Regions from separate parts of the Mycobacterium sp. NGS67 genome, predicted to be linked through region 2. Evidence: riboswitches for the same ligand, from Rfam matches in the RefSeq annotation. Region 2 holds a riboswitch; the other holds the start of a gene.
What was found. Region 2 has a riboswitch for magnesium ahead of AC5Y4D_RS03855 (PPE family protein). Riboswitches for the same ligand answer to the same signal wherever they lie in the genome.
Positions count from the first base shown of each region.

Region 1: another riboswitch for magnesium. It lies ahead of AC5Y4D_RS06985 (Rv1535 family protein); the one in region 2 lies ahead of AC5Y4D_RS03855 (PPE family protein).

Region 1 covers NZ_JCALCF010000006.1:28,812-38,122, forward strand. The annotation lists gene ileS (isoleucine--tRNA ligase) at 1-1,223, opposite strand, end outside; gene AC5Y4D_RS06985 (Rv1535 family protein) at 1,516-1,740, opposite strand; M-box (ykoK) riboswitch at 1,999-2,168, opposite strand; gene AC5Y4D_RS06990 (NAD(P)H-dependent flavin oxidoreductase) at 2,350-3,471, opposite strand; gene AC5Y4D_RS06995 (carboxymuconolactone decarboxylase family protein) at 3,624-4,199, opposite strand; gene AC5Y4D_RS07000 (type I polyketide synthase) at 4,543-9,311, opposite strand, start outside.
Region 2 covers NZ_JCALCF010000003.1:197,282-206,592, forward strand. The annotation lists gene AC5Y4D_RS03830 (PPE family protein) at 1-17, opposite strand, end outside; gene AC5Y4D_RS03835 (PPE family protein) at 50-1,288, opposite strand; gene AC5Y4D_RS03840 (DUF732 domain-containing protein) at 1,617-1,919, opposite strand; gene AC5Y4D_RS03845 (PPE family protein) at 1,968-3,338, opposite strand; gene AC5Y4D_RS03850 (PPE family protein) at 3,374-4,537, opposite strand; gene AC5Y4D_RS03855 (PPE family protein) at 5,067-6,266, opposite strand; M-box (ykoK) riboswitch at 6,623-6,796, opposite strand; gene AC5Y4D_RS03860 (PPE family protein) at 6,949-8,103, opposite strand; gene AC5Y4D_RS03865 (PPE family protein) at 8,170-9,311, opposite strand, start outside.

The sequences.
Region 1 (9,311 bases), on a different contig from region 2:
GGGTACGGGTGCTCGTAGGTCTCGTGGCGCAGCAGCACCGCACCGTTCTCGGCGGCGGGTCCGCCGCCGGCCTTCAGGTCGCGGATGATCTGTGGGTTGGCCTCGAAGACGTGCTGTCCCTGGTAATCCGGGACGGTGGCGTCGAAGCGGCCCTTGGCGTCGACGGGGGTGACGGGCACGATGCCGACGGGGTCGGTGGTCGCCATGTCGTCCTCGCCGTAGGCCGGCGCCATGTGCACCAGGCCGGTGCCGTCCTCGGTGGTGACGAAGTCGGCGGGCAGGACCTGAAAAGCGTTGTGCGAGTCGGTGAAATAAGGGAACGGCGGCAGATAGCGGGTGCCCAGCAGCTCTGCGCCGGGGTACGTCCCCAGCACCTCAGGCTCCTCCCCCAACTCGCGCGCGTAGGCGGCCAGCCGCGCCTCGGCCAGCACGAAACGCCGGCCGCCGGCCTGCACCTGCACATAGCTCACGTCGGGATTGACCGCGACGGCGAGGTTCGACGGCAGCGTCCACGGGGTCGTCGTCCAGATCAGCAGATACGCGCCATCCAGCGGACCGCCCGTCACCTTGAATCCCACTGTCAGGGCGGGGTCCTGGCGGCTCTGGTAGACGTCGTCGTCCATCCGCAGTTCGTGGTTGGACAACGGTGTTTCGTCGCGCCAGCAGTACGGCAACACCCGGTAGCCCTCATAGGCCAGGCCCTTGTCCCACAGTTGTTTGAACGCCCAGATCACCGACTCCATATAGGACAGATCCAGTGTCTTGTAGTCATTGTCGAAGTCGACCCAGCGGGCCTGACGGGTGACGTACTGCTGCCATTCGTCGGTGTAGCGCAACACCGAGGCGCGGCACGCGTCGTTGAACGCGGCGATGCCCATCGAGTCGATCTGCGACTTGTCGGTGATGCCCAGCTGCCGCTCGACCTCCAGCTCCGCGGGCAAACCGTGGGTGTCCCAACCGAATCGGCGCTCCACCTTGTCCCCGCGCATGGTGCGGTAGCGCGGCACGATGTCCTTGACGTAGCCGGTCAGCAGATGCCCGTAGTGCGGCAGCCCGTTGGCGAACGGCGGACCGTCGTAGAAGACGTATTCGGTTGCGCCGTCCCGGTTGGCGATGCTGGCGCGAAAGGTGTCGTCGCGGAACCAGTAGTCGAGCACCTCGAGTTCGAGTGCCGGAAAATCGGGCGCCCCGCTGGCCAGCTTCGGGTAAGCCTGGTCGGTCACGTGCGTCGTCTCCCTGTAGCCACCTTCAGGCCGGGGACGACGATGCGCGGATGCGCAAGCGCCGCGGTACCACCCCGCTTGCCACGCTCACGCGTGACCGCTCGAAAGGCTGTGACGGGCCTACCCGTTCGGTTCTAGTGGGCCGCACTGGCTGTTCTTCCGAAAGCTCCCCGGTGATGGCCGGATCGACGCCAACAAGAAATTCTAATGGACTCCGAGGAGCTAGCTCACCGCAGGACGCACCCGCAGTCGGCTAGCCCCTCGGAGTCCAGAGTTGCTCGCTGTCCATGCGTTACGCCTGCACCTCGAGAACGCCGATGCGCCACAGCGCGGCGTACATGTGCCGCAGCGGAACGCTGAGCAGGCGGGCGGCGCCGTCGACCAGCGGGTCGCTGCCGGCTGCGCCGATCCGGGTTGCCGTCTTCTTCGGCGCCGGGGCCGCGGGTACGTCGCGCACCACGTGCAGCCGAGGGGCAGCGGGGATGGTTACAACTTCGTCATACAGAGCGCTGGTCATGATCGCCTCCTAGCGGATAGCCAACGATTACAGGTGGACCTCAAGGAATTCTTGGTAGATCCCGCCCCGCACCGGCTCCGATCTAGTGGCGTCTCAGCCGAGAACGCCGCACCGAAGATCGGTCAGGGACGAAATCACGCCCGGATATCGACCCGGACTGCCACTGGAACTCATGCGTCCCTCACCTCCTCTCGGTCACGACAAACACTGTTGTCAGTGTGCACACAAAGGAGAACAGAATCCGGCGAATGCCGGAAATCCGCACCCCTCTCGTCAGAGCTTTGGCACTACCCGACGTGTCCGATAAACCGGAAGCCACCTGGGCTCAACCCTTAAGCCGGGAAGAGCTGTCCTGACCCGGGGCGTCTTTCGACGTTCGGGGTCAGTGGCCTATGTTCGTGTAGCCGCCTCACCTAACGAGGTGCTTGCCCGACCGATCATGCACCACTCGGCCCGCGCGGTCAACGCGCCCCACCGTCCGTGTCGCAATCTTTCATGCAGTGCTACCTGCAGATGTGGGCACGATCACACTCTTTTCGCCGAGCGTGTAGCTACTGCGAAAATTCGCAAGGTTTTTCGCAGTGGCTGCACGCTCGACGACGGCACGGGTCAGTCAGTCAAACCGTCCAACCGTCCGATGGTGTCGATGTACTCCTCGACCATGTCCAGCACCACCGCCCGCGTCGGCCGCACCCGATCCAGCGAGCCGACCACCTGACCGACGAAGTAGGTGGCCAGCTCCCGCGCCTTCGCGCCCGGATGAGCCGCGGCCTGGTTGATCCGCACCTGCGAGTCGGTGACCAGCGCGGTCTGCAGCGGCATACCCAGCGGGTCGGGAGTGTCGGGGCGCTCCCATTCGTCGGTCCACGAGGTGCGCAGCATCCGCGCCGGCTTCCCGGTCAACGACCTGGAACGCACCGTGTCCGACGAGCTCGCCGCCAGAAACTTGTCCTTGACCACCGGCGCGGTCTCGGCCTCTTCGGTGGTCAGCCACACCGATCCGCACCAGACACCCTCGGCGCCCAAGGCCAGCGCCGCGGCGATCTGGCGGCCTCGCGCGATCCCGCCGGCGGCCAGTACCGGCGTCGGCGCCACCGCGTCGACCACTTCGGGCACCAGCACCATGCTGGCCACGTCACCGGTGTGACCGCCCGCCTCGGTGCCCTGCGCGACGATCAGGTCTACACCGGCTGCGGCGTGCCGACGGGCATGTTCGGTGGTTCCGGCCAGGGCGGCGACCAGCACGTCATGGCGGTGAGCCCGCTCGACCAGGTCGTGCGGCGGCGGCCCGAGCGCGCTGGCGATCAACCGGATGTTGTGGGCGAACGCCACCTCCAGCAGCGGTTCGTAGCCTCGTGGCGAGATGTTGAGTCCGCCCCGGATCGCCTCTTCGGTATCGGCGTGCTGCCCTACCCCGTAGCGGGTCAGCAACTCGTCGACGAACGCGCGGTGCTCTTCGGGGAGTAGGTCCTGGGCCTGGCGTGCGTTGATCCCGCCGGTGTCGGCGCCGACGTATTTTGGCGGCAACAGCAGATCCACCCCGTAGGGCTTGCCGCCGGTCTGCTCCTCGATCCAGGTCAGCTCGCTGTCGAGGCGTTTCGGGCTGTGCGCGGTGGCGCCGAGGACCCCGAATCCCCCCGCATTGGTCACCGCGGCGACCACATCCCGGCAGTGGCTGAACGCGCAGATCGGAAACTCAACGCCGAGCATCTCGGCGACCCTGGTTCGCATGCCGCCAAAGCTACGCCGCCGCCGACCGGGACCGTTCGCCGAGCGTCACGCTAGCGTGACTGCGGACGCCGAACGTCACGCTAGCGTGACGCTCGGCGCGGGCGGGTAGGGCGCCACGGCGCGGGCGGCTACGGCGCCACGCCGTCGGGCGGCTAGGGCGCCACGCCGTCGGGCGGCCAACTGGCCACGCCGTCCTCCAGCGGGACCTGCAGACTCTGCAAGATCGAAGCCACCATCCGCCACGCCCCGATCGCGGTCACCAACTCGATGAGAATTGTTGTGTCACCGGCAAATTCGCTTTCACAAGCCGACCAGCTGGCCGCGCTCATCGCACCGTCGCGCACAATGTCGTCGGTGGCCGCGAGCACGGCACGCTCGCTGGGCCCGAACCCCTCGTAGGCCTGCCAATCCCGAACTCCGAGCAGGTCGTCGGCCGACACCCCCAGCCGCGAGGCGACCCGCCAGTGCTGGGTCCACTCGTAGTCGCATCCGGTCAGCCAGCCGATCCGCATGATCGCCAATTCGCGCAGGCGGTGGTCCAGGGCACCGTGCCACAGCAGCGTGGCGAGCATGTCGTTGAACACCCGCGCGAGCCGCGGATGGTTCAGCAGCGTCTGGAAGATGCTGAGTTCGGCCATGTAGTCCGGGACGCCCGCCTCGTCGGCAGCGGCCCTGGCCTCGTCGACGGGCAGCAGCGGTATGCGGGCCGGCTTGCTGGCTTGGGTCATGAGAACTTCAACTATAGAGCCGCGCGAACGCAGGCTGACAGACTCGCGCGTTCGCGTATCGGGGAGCCGACCCGGCTGGCAACACTACTCGCCTGAAGACTGCGCCGCGTGAGCCGAACTGTTGGGAAAGCCGCACTGCTGGACCGGATCAACATCCATTCAACGATGAGAAGGTCGCCGCACGCGGGTACATGTGGCTTTACGAGAAGACCACCGCGACCGCCTCACTTTCGAGCAACCCGATCGCCCACGAGTCCATCGACCGCCACCTGCAGAAGCTGAAACGGTCTATTGGCGGATGGCCCAGATTCGCGAATACGCCCTTCCCCGCCGCAACGCGCGGCTACCAGTCGATCTCGGGAGTCAGACCGAATTCGGCGAACGTACTCACAATGATCTCGCGCAGCTGATCTTTGGTATTCGGCCGGCCGAGCAGATACGCGGAGATCCTGATGAAGATCTTGCCGCGGTCCCGCCCCGAAACCAGCAACAGTTGTCCTCCCATGTTTTCGAGTGTGCTTTTCTTCATGCCAGGTTCGAAGGGTCGCATGTGCGCTTCATCGGCTTCCGTGCCGTCGGGCCGGTTCACCGCCGCAGGCAGGTCGCCGATATTGGAGACAGTCACCGGAAGCGTGGCGCCTCCTGCTGCCACCCCCGCCAGTCGCCGTACGACCCGCTTCGGGGTCAATGGCGTCAACGGCAGGGGTGCCAACCACTCGTTGTCGGAGTTGTCCATCGCACCGAGGATGGTCTGCGTGATCTTCTGGTGCAGTTCCCGGAGGTCTGTCGCCACGGAGGTCGGGTCGACGCCGACGTCGACGGCCGTGATTGCGTTGCCGCGGTTATCCCCGTTGGTTCGCAGGTTCGCCACCAGTCGCAGCGTGACCGCTCCGTCGTCGTTCACTCGCCCGACTCGCACCGCGAGTCGGCACGCGACGCCCGCCACCAGCGAATGACTACTGGCATTAAGCGCTTTGGCGAGACCATCCCATTCCGCCAGACCGACATACGCAGTCAGCGCAGGCATCTCAATCGTCTGGTCCAGGTCAGCCGTCCGCCGTGGAGCTGGCGCCGCTTTGATCGACGACGTCAGCTCCTTGCGGTCGCGCCGGGCCCGTCGAGCCACCGCGACCAGCGCATGACCGACGTCTGGTAGTTCTCTGACGGTTTGCCGGACGTCCTCGCGTAACGCGCGCCGGCGAGTGCGCGACCCCGCGGGCGGATACCCCAGGTCGTGCGTCTTGCCCTCTGCGGCATCGGCGATCGCCCGCCCGAACGCGATCGCGTCAACGACCGCATGCGAGACCACCAAACTCACCGCGGTGCCGCCGTCGTCGAGCGGCAGCACCCCGAGGTGCCAGCCGGGTCCCAACTCCGGATCGATGGGCAGCCGCGCCCGCTCATCCGCCCACGCGCTGACGTCGGCGCGCCGACGCGGCGTCACGGCGATGTCCATGTCCGGCGAGCTCGGGGCCAGCACCCAGCGGTCGCGCGCAAACGGCAAGGGAGACCGCTCGACCAGGCGGCCGAACATCCCCGATCCAAGGTTTCTATGAAAGCGGCGCAGCGCGTCGATGTCGGCGCCGCGGTCGTATATCCAGGTCACCTGAATCAGAGCACCGTGCACCGCCCGAGTCGCGAGAAATGCCGCCTGGTCAAGGTATTCGAGCAGATTGTCCGCAGGTGGACTCTCAACCGTAGTGAGCTGAGCCGCGGGCGCAGCCGCAACGGTCAGCAGCTCCCGTAAGTGGCCGGCCAGCGAGTGCGGGGTCGGGTGCTCAAAGACCAGGGACGCGGGCAGGGTAAGCCCGGTTTGCGCGCCTAAGGTGTTGCGCAGTTCCAGTGCAGTGAGCGAGTCGATGCCGAGGTCTTTGAACGCAAGCTCGGTGTCGAGGGCGTCCGGGTCATGAAGGGCCAGCACGGCGGCGGTGGCGTTGGTCACCATCTTGGTCAACGTGTCGAGTTGCTGGTCCGCGGTCTGCCCAGCCAGTTGTACTCGGAGTCCTGAGCTGCTTGGTGTCGCGCCGTTGATCTCGGCCACAGTTGACATCAATTCGGTCAGGAACGGATGCGAACGGCGGATGGTGAACGCGGGCAGGAACCGGTCCCACCCAACGTCGGCGAGCGTGATCAAGGTGTCGTCTGCGTCGATGGCTTGTCGGAGGCCGGCCAGCGCGATAGTGGGCGGGATCGGATTGACCCCGATCCGTTGGAAGATGTCAAGAACTTCGACCGGCATGCTGCTGGCCTCGTCCGCCCACAGGCCGTACGCCGGTGCCACCGCCTTGATCCCGTTGCAGCGCAGACGGGTCGCCAACGCGTCGATGTGGGCATTAGCGGCGGCGTAGGCGCCTTGTTGCGCACCGCCCCATGTCGCTGCCGCGGAGGAGAACAGGATGAAAAGCTCGGGAGACTCGTGCTGCAACAGTTCGACCAGATTGTTTGCACCAACTGCCTTCGCGGCGTAACTGTCGGCGAGTTCTTCAGCGGTGGTGTCGGAGATGGTGTTCCATGCGATAGCCGCTGCGGCATGCACGACGGTCCGCAGCGGTCCGTGCGCACTCCGGATATCGGCGAGAGCGTCGGCCAAAGCCGACCGATCGCTGACGTCGACCGAGAACGCTGCCACAGTCACCCCACGGGCTCGGAGTTCCTCGGAGAGTTCCGCCGTCTGCGGGTGCTCTGCTGCGTTGCGACTCAGCAGCACAATGGGATCGGCGCCGGCATCAGCAAGCCAACCGACCAGATGTTTACCCAGGCGCCCGGTGGCGCCGGTCACCAGGGCCGCCCCCGAAGGTGCCCAGCTGCTGGCACGTTCGAGCAGCCCACCCGACAGAGGCACCGCGACCAAGCGACGCGCGCTCACCCCATGTGGGCGAATCGCAAGTTGGTCTTCGGTCTGTGCACAGCTCAAAATCGTATGAAGAAGGCCGATCTCCCGCGGTGTCGCGCTGGCTGGAAGATCAATCAATCCGCCCCACTGGTCGGGGTATTCGAGGCATACCGACTGTCCCAGCCCCCACACGGCTGCCTGGGTAGGACTCGGGGGGGCGTCAGCGGTGGAGACGGTCGCTCCGCCCTGGGTAATGACCCACAACGGTATTCCAAGGCCGGAATCGCAATGTGCTTGCGCAAGTACATGCGTCGAAAACAGACCGAGCGACAATCCCGGAAACTCGGGATGCGACCGCTCCTCGGTGGCCAGGAACGAGACAATCCCGTCGTAGTGAGTCCGCGATGTCGCCGTCTTTAGCAAGGCGGACAATGACTCTCGGCTGAGTTCGCGCGGATCAACGTTCAGCACGTCCGTCGCGAACTTCGCGGCGAGACCGGCGACCCACTCATCGTGGGCCTGTTCCGGCAGCGCCAGTACCAACCAACGACGACGATTGGCCGGGGAGGTGTTAGGAGTCACTGCGCGCCAGTCGACCCGGTAGCGCAACTTGTTGACCGCTGACCGCACACCGACGTCGCCTCGCCACTGCCGCAGGGCTTGCACAACAGCTTCGAGGGACGACCTTGCGGTGGTATCGCCCAAACCTAATACCTCTGCGAAGGTGTCAACCGCCCCGTCGTTGACGGCCTGCCACAGCGCACTCTCTGAATCGTCGTCCAGACCAACGACGCCGGACGCCGGAGTGGGGGTCGCCCAATAGGAACGGTGCTGGAAGGCGTAGGTGGGTAGCGCGACGGTATGCGCGCCTGGATAGAGCGCCGTCCAGGATGGGGATGTGCCATGGTTGTGCAATTGACCCAATGCGGCAGCTACGGTGTCGAGGTCCGGCCGGTCGCGATGCAACATGGTCAGCACCGCGGAACGGGCTCGATCGGGATTGCCAGCCAACGTATCGCTAATCGCCGCGGCCAGCACCGGGTGCGGAGACAGCTCAACGAAAATCCGCTCGCGTTGGCCCAGCAGCCCAGCGACAATGTCGTGAAACCGGACCGGCTGCCGCAGATTGCGATACCAGTACTCGGCATTCATTTTGGTGGTGTCGAGTGGCTGAGCCAGATGCGCCGCGTCCACGGTCGAGTACAGCGGGATGCGGGCGGGCAGCGCGGTCAACCCATCCAGTTCTGTCAGGAGATGGTCTCGCAGCTGCTCCACCTGGCTACCGTGCGACGCGTAATCGACTGCGATAGAACGTATCTGGATTTTGTCGCGTTCGCACGCGGCAGTGAGTTGCTCGAGTGCGATCGGGTCGCCACTGACGATGGTGTGCGACGGGCCATTGATTGCGGCGATGCTCAAAGCGCCATCCCATCGCTGCAGTCGAGGCAAAACCTCCTCTGCGGGGAGCACAATCGAGACCATCCCGCCGCTGCCGGACAACTTGGTGAGCGCCTGGCTGCGCAGCGCTGCTATCTTGGCTGCGTCGGGAAGGGTGAGAGCCCCGGCGACGTAGGCGGCGGCGATCTCGCCCTGGGAATGCCCAATCACCGCATCGGGAACGATCCCGTGAGACTTCAGTACTTCGGCCAGCGCCACCATGATCGCGAATAAGACGGGCTGCACCACATCGACACGCTGCAGCGGCGGGGCAGCGGGGTCCGCACGCAAGACGTCAAGCACCGACCACCCGGTGAAGGGCCGCAGTGCTGCATCGCACTCGTCGAGACTGCGGGCGAATTCGCGGTGTTGTTGATAGAGCTCCAAACCCATGCCGGGGTATTGGGCACCCTGTCCGGGGAAGACGAACACCTTTTCCGCCGGCTGCTGGTGGGCAGCGAGGTGGTGTCGCGTCACGTGAGGGTGCGGAAAGTCAGCCATCAGCGCTTCCAAGCCGTCCAGCAACTCGCGGCGGGTGTCGTCACCGAGTCCGCTGGCGGTGACGGCGGCCCGATATGGGTGCTGGGTGCGGGTGGTGGCCAGGCTGTAGGCGACATCGGTCAAGCCAACTTCGGGGTGATCGTGCAGGTAGTCACGCAGTCGGTGGGCTTGGCCGGCCAGCGCCTGCGGACTGCGTGCCGAGACCGGCCACACCATCAGCGGAGCGACAGTGGCTTCACTGGATTCCGCTGCGGCAATGGGGGCCTGCTGCACGATGACATGCGCATTGGTGCCGCTGATCCCGAAGGAGGACACTGCCGCCGTCCGGGGACGATCGGTGG
Region 2 (9,311 bases):
CGCACCGCGAAACTCATCAGCTGCGCCTTTCGTGTGCTGAGGTCATCGGTCAGTCCGCCGGTATCACGATGATGGTCGCCGTGGTGGCGACGTCCTCGCCGGCGACAACGCCGCCGGTGATGCTCGAGGCGCCACTACTGGTGGTGCGGATGCTGGCGCCGGCCAGCGCGCGTCCAGCCAGGCTTGCCATGGCCATTTCGCCGAACAGGCCGCCCTCGGCCGCAGCGGGAATTGCCGGAAGCGCCCCCGCGCTCGCGCCGGGCAGCATCGATGCCATGGTCCGCATCACCGGTGCCGCAGTCACCCAGCCTTGCGGCACCGAGAGCGACCCGACCAGCGTGGACTGCCCCATCGCGCCGGACACGCCCGCCGGCACCGACGCGACGTAGCCGCCGCGCAGCGGCGACAGACCGGCCAGCGGCTTCCCGCCGGAGTTCAGGAGTGAAGCGACCCCGGGCGCATTCTGCGACAGACCCAGAATCTGCCCGGCGAACAACCACCAGCCGCCGAACAGGACGAACCCGATGATGGGACTGTAGGCGCCGGTGATGGCAGCGAAGAACGGCCGGATCCCGACGGCGAACGGTGAGATCGCTTCGATCACCGAGCCGACGGGGGTCGTCGCCGCCGGAGCGGCTGCCGCCGGACCCACGTCTTGCAGTGCGTTGGGCACCGCGGTCATCAGTTGGGACAATCCCGACTGGATCTCGGAGGCAGCGGCGGCCTCGGATACCGCCGCGGTTTGCCTGGCCGCGCCCGAAGGGTCGGTGGTCTCCGGTGGTTCGGTGAACGGCGTCAACTGCGTGGCGGCCGCCGAGGACGCCGCGTAGGCGTACATGGCGGCAGCGTCCTGCGCCCACATCTCTGCGTACTGCGCTTCGGTGGCGGCGATCGCGGCGGTGTTCTGCCCGAGGATGTTGGTGGCGATCAACGTCATCAGCAGCGCGCGGTTGGCCTCGATGACGGGCGGGGGCACGGTCGCCGCGAAGGCGGCCTCGTATGCGCCCGCGGCGAGTTTGGCCTGGGTGCCCGTGTGCTCCGCTTGCGTCGCTGTCGCGGTCATCCACGCGATATACGGCGCGGCCGCCGTCGCCATCGACATAGCTGCCGGCCCGTGCCACGAGCCGACGGCCAACCCGTCGACCGTCGAGCTGTAGGCCGCTGCGCTGGAGTGCAACTCGGCCGCCAATGCGTCCCACGCGGCGGCCGCAGCCAGCATCGGTCCGGATCCTGCCCCCAGATACATTCGTCCAGAGTTGATTTCTGGCGGCAGCGCCCCGAAGTCCATCTATTCCCCTCCGGTCCCTCTGTGCCAGCCATCGTAATCACGGGTTTGCCACTGCGCCGGGGGGCTTGCCGAACTCATACGAAACTCACCAGCTATCCCAATAGCACTCCGCATGATTCCACGCCTGGAGCAGCAACCGCATGGCCCGGGAGGCATCGAATATCCTCGGTACAACGGCAATTGCCGACCGTATATAGCGGGCAATTCCGGTCGGCGATTCGACGCGTGCGGTTCCTTTTCCGAGTTAATTCGGCGAAGAAATGTCATTGACGGCAGCAAAGCCGCGCCGGGGCTCTTACAGATAGATGTGGGAAATGCCGTTTACCGGTCAGCTGCGGACGAGCTGTTGTGGGCAATAGTATCTGGCCGAAATGACGGCGAACTCGGCTGCGGCGTCCAGACTGAAGCCCGGGTTGCGCTTTTTGACGTCATGTACCAGCTCGAAGCCCGACTCACCGTTGTTCAAGCAGGTGCACACCGCTTGGGCGGAGCCGATCACCTGTCCGGGATTGCTGTAGCCGATGTCGGCGTCACGCAACGCGCCCAGGAAACCCGCGTCGTCGCCTGGATCGCCGTATGCCGGTGCAGCAAGGCCGATCATGAGGCATGCCAGCACCGGCGCCATCACCATACGCGACACGAGTTCTCCTCTTCGTCAGCCTGACCGGGTATCGGGCGGTCAGAGTTTGGCTCTGTCACCATTCGTCAGATGCACGGCATGGATGCCGGGCATTTTCGCCAGATGTTCCAGAAGGCTGTCCAGACCCTCCTTGTCCACGGTGTGGTGCTGGACGCTGTCCGGACGCTCGGAGATCCGCGCCACCATGCGTCTGAGCATCTCCGGCGATTTCAGATCGTCTGTGACCGGCTTGAGGCGACTGCGCGCACTCGTCGCCGGACGCAAAGCGCCGGCGCCCCAGGCGCTTCCGGCCATACCCGCCGCCGACACCGAACTCAACAAGGTGCCCTGCCCGAGTTCGGCGGCCGGCACAGGTTGCGGTCCGGCGGCAGACAGAGCCGCGGCAACCGTTCTGATGGCCGGAGTGTTGGCGGTCCAACTGGGCGGCACCGTCAGCGCTCCCACCAGGGTCCCGCGTCCGAAATTGGCTGTGGCGCTAGGAGATATGCCGCCGGTCAGCCAGCCGCGACCCCAGTGCGGCGTCAAGCCGCCGCCCAGCGCGTCCTTGGGCAGTTCGCCGAGTGCGGACGCCGACTTCGGGCCGAATTTGAGGAACTGCGATGCCGGAAAGTTGGCCAGCAACCCCACGTTGTTGAACTGGGTGCTGAAACTCAGCGGAACCTTCACCGCGGAGTACAGCGTCGTGAAAGTCGATGCGCCACTTGACCCGAAGAGGCCGTTGAGCAGTCCGGTGACGGTGGTGGTGTAGTCGGTGCTGAGGCCGGCCAGCACTTCCAGGATCCCCGATACCGGATTACCGGCCGACAGGATCGTTTGCGCGGCCGTGCCTGCCGCGGTGCCCGCGGCCCGCCCGGTCGCCGCGGCCTGGTTCGCCAGCCCCGACGCGTCGACTATCTGCGGTGGCTCGACGAACGGGGTCACTTCGCTCGCTGTCGCGGACGAGGCCGCATAGCCGTCCATCGCGACGGCGTCCTGTGCCCACATGTCGCCGTACTGCGCCTCGACCGCGGCGATCGCCGCGGTGTTCTGCCCGAATATGTTCGTCGCCACCAACGAGGCGAGTTGACTGCGGTTGGCGGCGATCTCGGCCGGCGGCACGTGCCCGGCGAAGGCCGTCTCGTAGGCGGCGACGGCGGCGTTGGCCTGGCGCGCGGCCTGGGCGGCCTGCGCGGCGGTGCCGCTCATCCAGGTCACATACGGTGTCGCCGCGGCGGCCATGGCCACCGACGACGGACCCACCCAGGGACCGCTGGTCAGATTCGCGATCACCGCCGCATACGACGCGGCGGTGGCCTGCAGGTCGGCGGCCAGGCCGTCCCAGGCGGCCGCGGCGGCGAGCAGGGGTCCCGATCCCGGCCCGGTGTACATGCGGCCCGAATTGACCTCCGGCGGAAACGCTGCGTAGAACATCCCCGGTCACCCCCTGCCTGGAAACTGCATCGAAATCAGTCCTCGAGCGGCGGGAGCACGAAGATCATGGCCGCCGCCGGGTCGGCCTCCGCGATGACACCGCCCAGCGACGTCGCCACGGCAGCACTGCCGCCGCGCGAGCCGCTGATCGCAGCCGCGAGGCTGCGCCCGGCAAGGCTGGACAGGGCCATCTGTCCGAACACGCCGGCCTCCGCGGCCGGTGCGGCGGCGGGTACTGCGGTCAAGGTGCTGGACAGTGCTGCGGTAACGGCTCTCATCGCCGGTGCCGCCGTCGTCCAGCCCTGGGGCACCGACATGCCGCCCACCAGGGCCGCGCGGCCCATGGTGGCCGCGGCCGGGCTTGCTGCCGACGACAGATGCGGACTGATCGACTCTGCGATCGGTGCCAGTGCGCCGGTCACGGGTTGTGCCGGTGCGAAGAAGGATTGCAGTCCCTGCACGTTCTGCGCGGAGGCGTAGAGCTGTCCGAAGGACAAGAACGGGCCACCCGGAATGGAAGTCCAGCCCTGCAGCGAGAACGGTCCGGTGAGGGTCCCCATGATGGTGTTCCAGTTCGCCAGATCGTCACCGAGCGCCGCGGGCAGCGACACCGCGGCCGCGGAGTTACCGGTGATCTGAGCGGTCGCCGCCGCCTGCGCCGCGGTGCCCGACGCGCTGGTGGTTTGCGGCGGCTCGGTAAACGGTGTCAATTGGCTGGCGGCAACCGACGTGGCGGCGTAGTCGTACATGGCCATGGCGTCCTGGGCCCACATCTGCAGATAGTGGGCTTCGGTCGCGGCGATGGCGGGAGTGTTCTGTCCGAAGATATTGGTGGCGATCAGAACCGACAGCTGCGCGCGGTTGGCGGCGATCACCGGGGGCGGAACGGTTGCCACAAAAGCGGTTTCGTATGCCGAGGCGGCAGCGTTGGCTTGTGCGGACGCCTCCGCGGCGCGGACGGCGGTGGCGTGGATCCATGACACGAAGGGTCCGGCCGCGGCGGCCATCGCCATCGCCGTCGGGCCCTGCCACGACCCGACGACCAATCCGTCGATCACCGATGCGTAATTGACTGCGGTGGTGTGCAATTCGGCGCCGAGCTCGTCCCAGGCCAGTGCCGCTGCCAGCATCGGACCGGCGCCGGGACCGGTGTACATGCGCCCGGAGTTGATCTCGGGCGGCAGCGCTCCGTAGTCCATGCGTAGCACCCCCGTATGTCTTGCCGGCTGTGTTGGTGTCGGTGCGCTGCAGCGTCGCCGCGCCGGTAAGGGTTCGACCCCGTGAAGTTCGCTTCAGGCTTGGGCCTGGCAAAAGATATGCTCACGGAGAGTTATTTTCGCGGCGTTCCGCTGACGTAATCGCGAGGTAAACGAGGGATCTCCGTGCCGCCTGACTGGTTGTGAACTCACCGCAACGTTTGTTAACCGGCAAATACAAAGTCTGCGACGGAACCAATTTTTACCGGGATAAATGCACCGAATGTGTGCACGGAAATCAAGAAACGTCGACGACCACGAAAATCCGTTCAGACGAGATCGATTCGAGCGTCCTGCCCTGCATTCGACGCCAATGCCGCCAATCACATCAAGGCAGTCGTGATCGCCCGGTTTCACCGGTGAAGTGATGGTGGTCACTGCCCTGACGCGCCGGCGCGCCGAAGGCAACGACAACGGCAAACCACCGTTTGCTGGGAAGGGCGCTACGGCTCGAGGTAGCGCCCGCCCCGCGTCATCCCGCAGCCGGCGAGCGGGCCACCACGGTGGGCCGGAACCCGTACTGTGGGACGGCCCGACCGAAGGACTGGCCCGCGACGTTGCCCAGCGGAACCCCGGGCATGCCTGGGGTGCCTGCCGGCGGCGGGGCGATCATGGGTGTCCCCCCGAGCGCCGAATGCAGCGGGCCGGCCACCGGGGCGGTCGCGGTCCACCCTGGCGGCACCGAGAGCCTGCCTATGCTGCCGGCATTGCCGGCCGCCGCCGTGGCCATCGGGCTGATCCCGCGTACGGATTCGAGCGATGCAGTCTCACCGACCGCCGCAGGAAAGACGTCCGCGGCGGTGCCGGCCACGTCGGACATCGCCGAGGCACCGAACAAGCTCGACAGGGTCCCGACGGTGGAGCCCGGCGTGAAAATGCCCGTCGACGTGATCGTGTTCCAGATGTTGGCGTTGGGACCCCACACCTCCAGAAGGTCGCCCCAACTCGAGGACCCGGTTCCGGTCAGCAACGCGTTCGCGACGTCCGACAAGCCCGCACCGCCGTCGGCGCCGGACAGTCCCTGCAGTGCGCCCGGTACGGCAGACATCAGCTGTGAGAGCGTGCTGTGCGCTGAGACGGCTGACCCGCCGACCGCTTGGTCGACCGCCGCGGCCTGCGCCGCGAGTCCGCTGGCGCTGGTGGCCTGCTGGGGTTCGACGAACGGGCTCAGCTCGGTGGCTGCCGCCGCCGAGGCCGCGTAGCCGTACATCGCGGCGGCATCCTGCGCCCACATCTCGAGGTAGAGGGCTTCGGTCGCGGCGATCGCGGGAGTGTTCTGACCGATGACGTTCGTGGCGATCAGTGCCGCCAGCTGAGCCCGGTTGGCCGCGATCAGCGGTGGGGGCACGGTGGCGGCGAATGCTGCTTCGTAGGCCGCCATCGCGGCTTCGGCTTGCGCGGCGGTCTGCTCGGCCTGCGCCGCGGCGGAGCTCAACCAGGCCACGTACGGCATTGCCGCGGCGGCCATCGATGCCGATGCCGGGCCGAACCATTCTTCCCCGGTCAGCGCGGACAGCACCGCGTCATAGGCCAGCGCGGTGGCACGCAGCTCAGCAGCCAACCCGTTCCACGCCGACGCAGCAGCCAGCATCGGCGCCGACCCGGCCCCGGCGTACATGCGCGCGGAATTCACTTCGGGCGGCAACGCGGCAAAATCCAGTGCGGCGGTCATCGGTGCCTCCTCGGCCGGTCGAGGGACGCCGGGCGCGGTGACGGCACCGGGCGACCCGAGATGTCGATGAACGAGTCCGACTCGGGTCGCCGAAATAGCAATTCTGCGGTTATTTCCGCGCACACCAATTAAGCGCATCGCAAAGTCGGCGAGCGCGGGTCGCGTTTATCGGAAACAGCGATCAGATTGCGAAAACAATGCCCGGGTCGGATCGAAACGAAATGGTCTTCGATCTCGGATAGGGACTGTCGTCGGGACTCACTCCGCTCTCACCTCCTCTGGGTCGTGGCATGCGGGGATGCCGGGCGCACGACACGCAGGGATGAGGTCCGGCGGGCAGACGAGCCCAGCCGGACCAAGCACCCCTCTCGACAGAGCTTTGGCACCACACGGCGTATCCAGCGGAAACGCTGGAAGCCACTTGGGCTCAACCCTTAAGCCGGGAAGAGCTGTCCTGACCCTGGGCGTCTTTCGACGTTCGAGGTCAGTGGCCTATGTCCGTGCAGACGCCTCACCTAGCGAGGTGCATGCGAAAGCCATAGTGGCACTCCAAGCGCGTCGCGTCAACTCAAAACTCCGGGCATTATGCAATTCGGCTGAGGAATTCCATACCCGGCGAATATGGGCTTATGGGTACCCGAATATGCCGGGACTCGGGATGCCGTCGTCGGCGAAAAAATCGTTATCCGGCGGCCGGTGGACGCGGCATTATCGTCAGCTTCGCGCCGTAGCGGGGTCCGTTGCCGTAGTGGCGTGCGTAGGGACTGGCTACCGGCATGCCCGGCATGCCGGGGACGCCGGTCGCGGCCGCGGCAGCCGTGCCGGACGGACCGGGCACTGACCCGACGCCGCTGCGATTGCCGGCCTCGACGGCCGAAGTCCAACTCGGTGGCACCGACAGTCGCCCGACCAACGACGCCTGGTTGGCTCCGGCCGCGACGCTGCCCGTAGCCGATCGGGCGACCGTCGCGCCCGACCAGGTCGCGTTGCCGGCATCGGGACCCGCCGGCGGGATCGAGTTGGCCGCTTCTTGGGCCAGTGTCACCGCGTTGACGTCTGCTATCGCGTCGGTGACCACGGGCACGAGCAGAGCCGGCGCCGGGTAGCCGGCTGAGAAGATCCCGTTGAACAGAGTGGAGTTGAGGAAGATCCCGTAGGGATTCCCGTCGTTGCCGTCCAGGAAGTTCAGGACGTCGACGAGTAGGCCCGACTGGGGAAGGATGTCCAGGGGTGCGGCCGGCGCGGCGAGTTCCTGCAGCAGTTGGCCAACGGGATCGTTCGCCGCGGCGGCCTGGTCGGCCGGTCCCGACGGGCTGGTGGTCTCGTCGGGTGCGCCGAACGGTGTGAGCACGGCAGCGGCTGCGGCGCTGGCGGCGTAGCCGTACATCGCCGTGGCGTCCTGTGCCCACATCTCGGCGTATTCCGCCTCGGTGGCCGCTATCGCCGGCGCGTTGATGCCCAGAAAGTTGGTGGCGACCAGTGCGATCAGGCGCGCCCGGTTGGCCGCCACGACACCCGGTGGCACCGTCAAGGCGAATGCCGTCTCGAACGCGGCCGCTGCCGCCGCGGCCTGACTGGCCGTCTGCGCGGCCCGCCACCCGGTCACGCTCATCCAGGTCAGATAGGGCGCGACCGCGGCCGCCATCGTCGCGGCAGTCGGGCCCAGCCAGCCTTCGCTGATCAAGCCCGAGATCACCGACTCGTATGCTGTTGCGCTGGAATGCATTTCGGCGGCAATCGCGTCCCAGGCCTGCATCGCGGCCAGCATCGGCGCCGAGCCGGGCCCGGTGTACATACGTAGAGAGTTGACTTCAGGTGGGAGTGCTCCGAAATCCAATACCGGCACCTCCTTCGACCAACCGTTGGACGACTGTCGGTCCAACTTCGCGGTTGCTCCCTCCTGTCATCCAGCAGCCGGCGGGCGCCCCATGATCGTCGGCCGGAATCCGTACCGCGGCGGATTACCGAAGTTGTTGCCGTACATGCCCCCGATCGGCACGCCGGGTACTCCCGGCATGCCCGCCGCGGCCTCGGGAGCGACCGCATTACTCGTCCAGCCCCCGCCCGGGTTGGCGGTGCCGGCGTAATTGGCCACGGCGGTCGCGGCCGTCCAGGTTTGCGGAACCGACAAACGACCCACCACTGCCGACTGATTGGTCGCCGCCGTCACCCCGGCGCCGGTGGTCATCGACACCGTGGCGGTGTCGGTCAACGGCGGAAGGCTGATGGGGTTCCCAGGAGCATCCGCGGGAATCGGCAGCGCGTTCCCCGCACCCGACCCCATCCCCGGCACCTCCGCACCTTCTTGCGCACCGAGCGCTACCGCGTTGATATCGGCCAACCCGGCGAACACCGCGGGAGCGACGATGGCGGGGCTGATGTAGCCGGCCGAAACGAACCCGTTCACCAGGCTGGAGTTCAGGAAGATCCCGTACGGGTTCCCGTCGTTGCCGTCCAGGAAGTTCAGGATGTCGGCCAGCAGATCGGCGCCCGGGAAAGGCTCGGCCGTCGCGGCAGCGGGTGCCGAAAAGCTCTGCAGCGCAGCCGGAACCGACGACATCAGCTGCGGTAGCTCCGATTGCGTCAGAGAAGCCGCGTCGCTCCCGGCGGCTGCCGTGACCGCCGACGCCTGGTTGGCCAGGCCGGCCACGTCGGCGACCGGCGCCGGCTGGGCGAACGGGCTCAGGGTCGCGGCCGAGGCGGAGTTGACGGCATAGCCATACATCGCCGCAGCATCCTGGGCCCACATCTCGCCGTAGGCGGCCTCGGTCGCCGCGATCGCGGAGGTGTTCTGCCCGATCAAGTTGGTCGCGACCAGCAGCTGTAGCTGCGCGCGGTTGGCCGCGACCTCGGCCGGCGGCACCGTCATGGCGTAGGCGGCTTCGTAGGCCCCCGCGGCCGCCGCCGCCTGCGTGGCGGCCTCCTCGGCCTGCGTTCCGGTGCTGAGCATCCACGCCATATACGGTGTGGCCGCGGCCAGCATCGCCTCCGACGCCGGTCCGAGCCAGCCGTCACCGGTGAGCACCGACAGCACCGTGTCGTACG